Regions from separate parts of the Virgibacillus byunsanensis genome, predicted to be linked through region 1. Evidence: a T-box and tRNA genes for the amino acid it is inferred to sense, from the RefSeq annotation. Region 1 holds a T-box; the other holds one or more tRNA genes.
What was found. A T-box is a leader RNA that pairs with one kind of tRNA and senses whether it is charged. The one in region 1 lies ahead of ileS (isoleucine--tRNA ligase), so its partner is inferred to be a tRNA-Ile.

Region 1 (4,249 bases):
CATTGGACCTACCAATGACGATATAAACATGTATTCTTTTGGTGGAGGACTACATACGGAAAGAAAGCGTGTAATAATTGCACCTTTTTATGAAGAAAGAATGGATGATTTATTTCAACTATCCCTGTTGCAAGCATCCTATCAAAATAAATTTATAACGTTAACACACCCGGATGTAATGGGAGCATTTTTATCTTTAGGCATAAAAAGAAACAAACTTGGGGATATTTTTGTTGAAAACGGAATGATACAAATCATAACTGCTGCAGAAATAGCACCTTTTATTTTAGCAAATTTGACATCGATCAAGAAGGCAAAGATAAAGTTAGAAGAGAAACCTCTTTCTGAAAAGATAGAAAATGAATTACATTGGAAAGAGATGGATAAAACTGTTTCTTCTTTACGATTAGATGCTGTTTTAAAAGAAATTTATAATGTTTCACGTAAAGATGCTTCTGAATTTATACATAAAGGTCAAGTAAAAGTGAATTTCAAGGTTGTAGAAGATGGTAAGTTTTCACTCCAAGAAGGAGATTTACTTTCTGTAAGAGGAAAAGGCAGAAGTAAATTAATTAAGATAAATGGACGTACCAAAAAAGACAAGTGGAAAATAGCAATAGCTATAATAATATAAATTATTTATAAATTATTGCAGGAATTCACCAATTTCTGTCGAATAAAAATATAACGAGGAATTATCTATCTTTTTTTGGCAGAAAAGAAAGTTTAAACTTTTTTTCTGCATAAGCCAACTAAGGTATTCACAATAAAGGCTTGGTGAATGCAAGTTCTCTAATCGATGTAACACTATTATTTTTGAGAATATACGTTAGGAGGTGGCCATTGTGCCATTAACACCATTAGATATCCATAATAAGGAGTTTACAAGAGGCTTCCGCGGATATGATGAAGATGAAGTAAATGAATTTTTAGACCAAGTGATTAAGGATTATGAAATGGCTATCCGTGAAAAAAAGGATCTAGGTGAGAAAGTTGAACAGTTAAATGAAAAGCTGGGTCACTTTACGAACATTGAAGAAACATTAAATAAATCAATATTGATTGCCCAGGAAACGGCTGAAGAGGTAAAAGGAAATGCAACCAAAGAATCTAAATTAATTATTAAAGAAGCTGAAAAAAATGCGGATCGTATCATTAATGAGGCATTAAATAAATCACGCCGCATTTCGATGGACGTAGAAGAATTGAAAAAACAGGCAAAAGTATTTCGTACTCGTTTAAAGATGCTTGTTGAGGCTCAATTAGATATGATTGGGACAGACGACTGGGAAGAATTGTTTGATGAGGCTGTAGGCGAAGAATTCGATTTTGCTGAAAACAAAGCTTAGGTCTTGACGTTATCTGTGATTTTACATATAATTCAAGTTACACATTACGTTATATGTAAATAATTATAAATACGGTGATGGAGAAAGTATATTGGTTATTACTGATTAGCGAGCCAAGGTATGGTGGAAGCTTGGCACAGTAAAACTTTTAGAAAATCACTCTGGAGTATCCATTTTGAAATTTAGTAGAAATGGACGGTTTACTCACGTTACGAGTATCGAGTGAATTTAACATAGTACGCTATTTTAAATTTATAAGGGTGGTACCGCGAGTCTTCTCGTCCCTTTTGGGATGATGAGGGCTTTTTTTAATGTAAAAAAACTGTAAGGAGGAACAACATAGTGGATTATAAAGACACATTATTGATGCCAAAAACAGATTTCCCAATGCGTGGTAATCTACCGAATAAAGAACCATTACGTCAAGAAAAATGGGATGAAACAAATTTATATGAGAAGGTACAAAAGAGGACAGAAGGAAGACCACTGTTCATTTTGCATGATGGTCCACCATATGCAAATGGCGATTTGCATATTGGTCATGCACTAAACAAAATACTCAAGGATTTTATTACACGTTATAAATCTATGTCTGGTTATCATGCACCGTATGTGCCAGGCTGGGATACTCATGGTCTTCCGATTGAAACGGCACTAACAAAGAATAAAAAAATTAAACGTAAGGAAATGAGCATTGCAGAATTCCGTCAAAAATGTGCTGAATATGCAATGGGTCAGGTTGATAGTCAGCGTACTCAGTTTAAGCAGTTAGGTGTACGTGGGGATTGGGATAATCCATATATTACATTAACGAAAGATTATGAAGCTGCACAAATTAGAGTCTTTGGTGAAATGGCGAAAAAAGGATACATCTATAAAGGATTAAAACCTGTATATTGGTCTCCGTCTTCTGAGTCAGCATTAGCTGAAGCTGAGATTGAGTATCACGATAAACGATCACCATCTATCTATGTTGCTTTTGAAGTAACTGATGGAAAAGAGTTATTTGATGGTGGAGAGAAAGTAATCATTTGGACGACAACTCCTTGGACAATTCCTGCTAACTTGGGTATTACCTTAAACCCTGATTTAGAGTACGTTGTTGTTAAGGTTAACGAAGAGAAGTATATTATTGCACATGATTTATTAGAAACAATAACAGAAGAACTAGAATGGGAAAATCCAAAAGTAGTAAAAACATTCAAAGGTCAAGAAGCTGATAGGGTTGTTACAAAACATCCATTTTATGATCGTGATTCACTTGTAATGTTAGGAGAGCACGCAACTGCTGAGGCAGGTACAGGTTGTGTTCATACTGCACCAGGACATGGGGAGGATGACTTTGTTGTATCTCGCTTATATGGCATTGATGCGTTCTCACCAGTTGATAACCGTGGATGTTTTACAAATGAAGCGCCTGGTTTTGAAGGGCTGTTTTATGATGAAGCTAATAAGCCAATTACAGAAAAGCTTGAAGAAGTTGGCGCATTGTTAAAGCTTACGTTCATAACGCATTCTTATCCACATGATTGGCGTACCAAAAAGCCAACGATTTTCCGTGCAACATCACAATGGTTTGCTTCCATTAAAGATTTCCGTCAGGATGTTCTGGATGAAATCAATCGGATTAACTGGTATCCGTCATGGGGAGAAACCCGTCTTTACAATATGGTTCGTGACCGGGAAGACTGGTGTATTTCACGTCAACGTACTTGGGGTGTTCCTATTCCTGTGTTTTATGGTGAGAATAATACACCAATCATAACAGATGAAACGATTGAACATGTTTCTTATTTATTTAATGAGCACGGTTCTAATATTTGGTTTGAATGGGAAGCAAAAGATTTATTACCAGAAGGATTTACATCAGAGCATAGCCCTAACGGTACCTTTACAAAAGAGACCGATATTATGGATGTATGGTTTGATTCCGGTTCATCACACGAAGCAGTTTTAGTCGGCCGTGATGACCACAAGCGTCCTGCAGATGTATATCTAGAAGGTAGTGACCAATATCGCGGTTGGTTTAATTCCTCTTTATCCACATCTGTTGCTGTAACTGGTAAATCACCATATGAAAATATTATCAGTCATGGTTTTGTGTTAGATGGCAATGGACGAAAAATGAGTAAATCATTAGGAAATGTTATGGTACCATCCAAAGTGCAAAAGCAATTAGGTTCAGATATACTACGTCTTTGGGTATCATCAGTAGACTATCAGGCAGATGTAAGAATTTCACAAGAAATTCTAAAACAAATTTCAGAGGCTTATCGTAAAATCCGTAATACATTCCGATTCATGCTTGCTAATTTAGCTGACTTTGATCCAGTTGAAGATAGAGTTGCTGAAGAAGATATGGAAGAAGTAGATCGTTATATGCTTCATCGCTTACAACAACTAGTTAAAAACGTTCGTGGCAGCTATGAAAAATTTGAATACTCAACGATATATTCTCAAATTCACAACTTTTGTGCGGTTGATCTAAGTTCATTCTACCTGGATTTTGCAAAAGATGTGTTATACATCGAAGCAAAAGACAATCATCGTCGCAGAAGTATACAAACGGGATATTATGAAATCTTAACAACCTTAGTTAAATTGTTAACACCAATTATTCCGCATACAGCCGATGAAGTATGGGAGTACATTCCTGGAGTAGAAGAGGAAAGTGTTCAACTAACGGACATTCCAGAGCCAAGAGAGATTGCTGGTTTTGATGTTTTACAAGATAAATGGAATGTATTTATGAGTGTACGTGATGATGTACTTAAGGCATTAGAAGAAGCAAGAACTGAAAAAGTAATTGGTAAATCATTAGAAGCAAAAATAACTGTAGTTCCTAATGATGCTAATACGTTAGATGTACTGAACTCGGTTTCCAACTTACATCAATTGTT
Region 2 (4,249 bases), on a different contig from region 1:
TTTTATCATAACTTCTTTTTTATTAGGACTTGATAAATAAATATCCTTGATAAAGAAGTAAATAACAAGATGACCTACCCCAAATATTGCTAATAAAAACGGTATTACTGTTTCAGCAGACGATAAACTTACTGCTATTAGAAAAATAAGAATAGAGGTAACTCGTCCCGCATTGACAAATAACTCCCTAACGACAATGTATTCCACTCTTAGTTCTTTTGCTTTCGATGCTTTGCCAATAACATCATAAGTCATAGAAACATATGGCACATTTATAATCGGATAAGCAATACCAATGAGAATAGCATAAATGATCAACAGCATATAACTAATATTGAACAATATGATATACAAGGAAAAATATAGAATGATCCCACCAATTAAGATTGCTTTTTTTCGATTTGACGGTTTAATAAATCGTGTTGCAATAAAGTAAAAGATAAAGGATAGGCCTGAAAGAAATAAATTAAACATTCCAAGCGCAAATTCACTTTGAGTTATCAAATAAACCCATATTGCAATCACAAACAAGAATATACCTTCTCTTAACCCCTGAAATAGATGAGCGTTTAATATTCTTCCCCAGTTTTTATTATGCTTTCTCTCCTCCAAAATTCGTTTAAAATGAAAACTCCCTTCTGCTTGGCGGCGATTTAAAAAGAAACTGCATATTACCGCACAAATGAATAATATAAACGAAATGGTAAAGATAGTATTATATCCAACATTTGCTTTCATGTTAGCAATAATCGTACCAGCAAGTATTGGGCCAATCATACCACCAAGAGACTGTAATACACCAAGAAATCCATTAAAGAAATCTCGAGTATCTGGCTCTGTAATTTCAAAGGTCAGTAAATTAAAGGCTAGCCAATAGAAACCAAACCCAATTCCTAATAAACTGCCTAAGATGAAATTATAAGTTGCTGCCTTTTCTCCTATTAATAATACACTCAAAAAAAATAGCGATAAAAAGATTACCCCTAAACGTAAAACAATTACACGGTCCATTTTTTTTGCCATTTTCCCAGCTACTATAAAGGTTATTGGTTGCAGCAAATAAATCCCTAAATTGTACATTGCTATGGTTATATAATCGCCGGATTGTTTCCAAAGATATATATTTACAAAAGTATTAGAAAGAAAAATCCCCAATGAGTAAAGACCACCAATAACCAATAAAAATAGAAGATCACGATTTATATCAATCTTTCCGAAGATGTGTTGTAATCCTTTACGCATATATCAATACCCCTTTTGTTGTCTATAATAGTTTAATCAAATAATGCTTAGATATACAAAAGAGATACGTATACAATAAGAAAAAAAGGACGTGAGATTTAATCCCACGTCCTTTCTATTTATGATTTACTTAGCGTTGTTATAGTTTTTACTTACTTCATCCCAGTTTACAACGTTCCAGAATGCAGATGCATATTCAGGACGCTTGTTTTGATATTTAAGATAATAAGCATGTTCCCACACATCAAGACCTAAAATAGGTGTCTTTCCGTCCATTACTGGAGTATCTTGATTTGGTGTGCTTGTTACTTCAACTTCTCCATTAGATACTACTAACCATGCCCAACCAGAACCAAAGCGCGTTTTTGCTGCTGTTTCAAATTCCTCTTTAAATTTATCGAAGTTTCCAAATTTAGCAGTGATTTTGTCCGCCAGTTCTCCTGTTGGTTCTCCGCCACCGTTTGGTGAAAGGACTTTCCAGAATAGGCTGTGATTTGCGTGTCCCCCACCATTATTTCTAACAGCAGTGCGTACACCTTCAGGAACAGCATCTAGATTGCTTAATAAATCCTCAAGTGATTTATCTTGAAGCTCTGCATGCCCTTCTAAAGCACCGTTTAACTTTGTAACGTAAGTATTGTGATGCTTAGTATGATGAATGTTCATTGTTTCTTTGTCAATTGTAGGTTCTAAAGCATCATATGCATAAGGTAACTCTGGTAATTCAAATTTTGCCATGGTTAAGTTCCTCCTTCAATAATGTGTTATCAAAAGGATTAATATTCCTTTAAAATTAACATTATCAAAGGTTCATTACTCTTGCAAATTATATGCATGTAATTACTATGTAAATAGTGTAAATTCTTCCTTTTTGCCCGTTTACTAAATAATGCCAAAAAAATAAACAAGCTAATCGCTTGTTATCGTGTAGTTCATCATTTAAATGGTGGCTCGGGACGGAATCGAACCGCCGACACACGGATTTTCAGTCCGTTGCTCTACCGACTGAGCTACCGAGCCATAAAATGCTTATAATGGTATTTAGGTCTCGCTTGTAATATAACTTTGATGTTTCTCATTGATGCTTTGTGCTCGTCGTGTTGCAAGTGAATTCGGTGATGTCTCACTCCTCGCAAGCCTGCACCTGGATGCTTATTCATAGGTGGTGACGGCTCTCTACCGACTGAGCTACCGAGCCATAAAATGCTTATTATGGTATTTAGGTCTCGCTTGAAATATCTTTTTCTCGGAAATTATGTATGGAGGAGGAAGAGGGATTCGAACCCCCGCGGGCTTTGACACCCCTGTCGGTTTTCAAGACCGATCCCTTCAGCCAGACTTGGGTATTCCTCCGAGTTTTAATGGTGGACCCTGCAGGACTCGAACCTGCGACCGATCGGTTATGAGCCGATAGCTCTAACCAGCTGAGCTAAGGGTCCTAAATTTCTTATATGGGGCGACCGATGGGGATCGAACCCACGTATGCCGGAGCCACAATCCGGTGCGTTAACCACTTCGCCACGACCGCCATATGAGATTTATAAAATTGGTAGCGGCGGAGGGGATCGAACCCCCGACCTCACGGGTATGAACCGTACGCTCTCGCCAGCTGAGCTACACCGCCATCAAGGCTCCACAGGTAGGATTCGAACCTACGACCGATCGGTTAACAGCCGATAGCTCTACCACTGAGCTACTGTGGAATAATAATGAAATCTGTATTGTTCTAAATGTATCTACTATGTTTCAAACTGCTATATTTATGTGTTAAAAATTATTAGCGACGAAATATAATTTATCATGTACGACATGATCTGTCAATAACTTTTCCCAAATAAATTTTTTGTGATTCACAAAACTTATTTGAAACACCATTAATTACTATAGCATTTACGATGCTAATTTTCAATTGATATTTTATTATTTATTAAAAAACAAGCAAATTATCACAAAAATGAACGACCTTTCCTGATAATAATCAAGAAAAGGCCGCCAATCAAGTAAACCTTTTATAAGTAAGTATAATCATATTTCGTGTGTAAATTCGTTTTACTTATCACCAAGTACTTCTTCTGCAATATTTACTGCGTGATCACCAATTCGTTCTAAGTTACTTATAATGTCAACAAACACAATCCCTGCTGAACCATTACACGCTCCTTCGTTCATTCGTATAATGTGTTTCTTACGATACTTACGTTCCAATTTATCAATTTGATCCTCTTTTTGTACAACGGCTAAGGCTTCTTCTCTGTCCATCTGCTCAAGAGCCTTAACAGCCTGTTGCACAGTCATTATGGTTAAGTCAAACATATCATTCAGATCTTCTTGTGCTTGTTCTGTTAGATCTACTTTATTAGAAATTTTATAATCAATTAATTCTATAATATTCTCAAAGTGATCACCAATTCGCTCAATATCACGAACAGAATCAATCAATGCTGTATGTTTTGCACTTTCTATTTCTGACATAGACCTTCCAGATATTTCCACTAGATAATCTGTAATTTTACGGTCTAAATTATTTAAAGCTCCTTCAATCTGTATAGCCATCTCAGAATGTTTCTGTTGATGAGTATTTAAATAAAGGCTTGTTGATTCTAGTCCTTTGTATGCGTATTCACCCATTCGGATGACTTCAGCTTTTGCCTGATCTAATGCTAAAGTTGATGATTGTTGGATGAATATAGGGTCTAAATGCTTTGGTTTATACTCAACTATAACGTCTTCTCCAGGAATGATTTTTGTAACTAACCATGCAAGTGCACCAATAAACGGAAATTGGATTATCGTATTAGCTATATTAAAACTACCATGTGCAAATGCAATTGTCATTTCGGGATTTAGATCGAATTGGCTTTGCAAGAATGATACATATTGAGTAAATAGACCTATAAATACTAAAAACACCGTAGTACCTAATAGATTGAAAATCACATGGGTAAATGCAGCTCTTTTTGCAGCTACTGAAGCACCTATACCAGCTAAAACCGCTGTGATAGTCGTA

Region 2: it has a tRNA-Ile gene. The T-box ahead of ileS (isoleucine--tRNA ligase) is inferred to sense a tRNA for this amino acid. The anticodon was not compared.

Annotation. Positions count from the first base shown of each region.
Region 1 covers NZ_JBHTKJ010000012.1:267,601-271,849, reverse strand. Annotated here, with positions in the region: gene ACFQ3N_RS06525 (YlmH family RNA-binding protein) at 1-634, shown strand, start outside; gene ACFQ3N_RS06520 (DivIVA domain-containing protein) at 846-1,349, shown strand; T-box leader at 1,415-1,638, shown strand; gene ileS (isoleucine--tRNA ligase) at 1,692-4,249, shown strand, end outside.
Region 2 covers NZ_JBHTKJ010000021.1:41,340-45,588, forward strand. Annotated here, with positions in the region: gene ACFQ3N_RS08805 (MFS transporter) at 1-1,242, opposite strand, end outside; gene ACFQ3N_RS08810 (superoxide dismutase) at 1,369-1,980, opposite strand; tRNA gene ACFQ3N_RS08815 (tRNA-Phe) at 2,187-2,262, opposite strand; tRNA gene ACFQ3N_RS08820 (tRNA-Ser) at 2,503-2,595, opposite strand; tRNA gene ACFQ3N_RS08825 (tRNA-Ile) at 2,605-2,681, opposite strand; tRNA gene ACFQ3N_RS08830 (tRNA-His) at 2,695-2,770, opposite strand; tRNA gene ACFQ3N_RS08835 (tRNA-Met) at 2,790-2,866, opposite strand; tRNA gene ACFQ3N_RS08840 (tRNA-Asn) at 2,874-2,945, opposite strand; gene ACFQ3N_RS08845 (Na/Pi cotransporter family protein) at 3,292-4,249, opposite strand, start outside.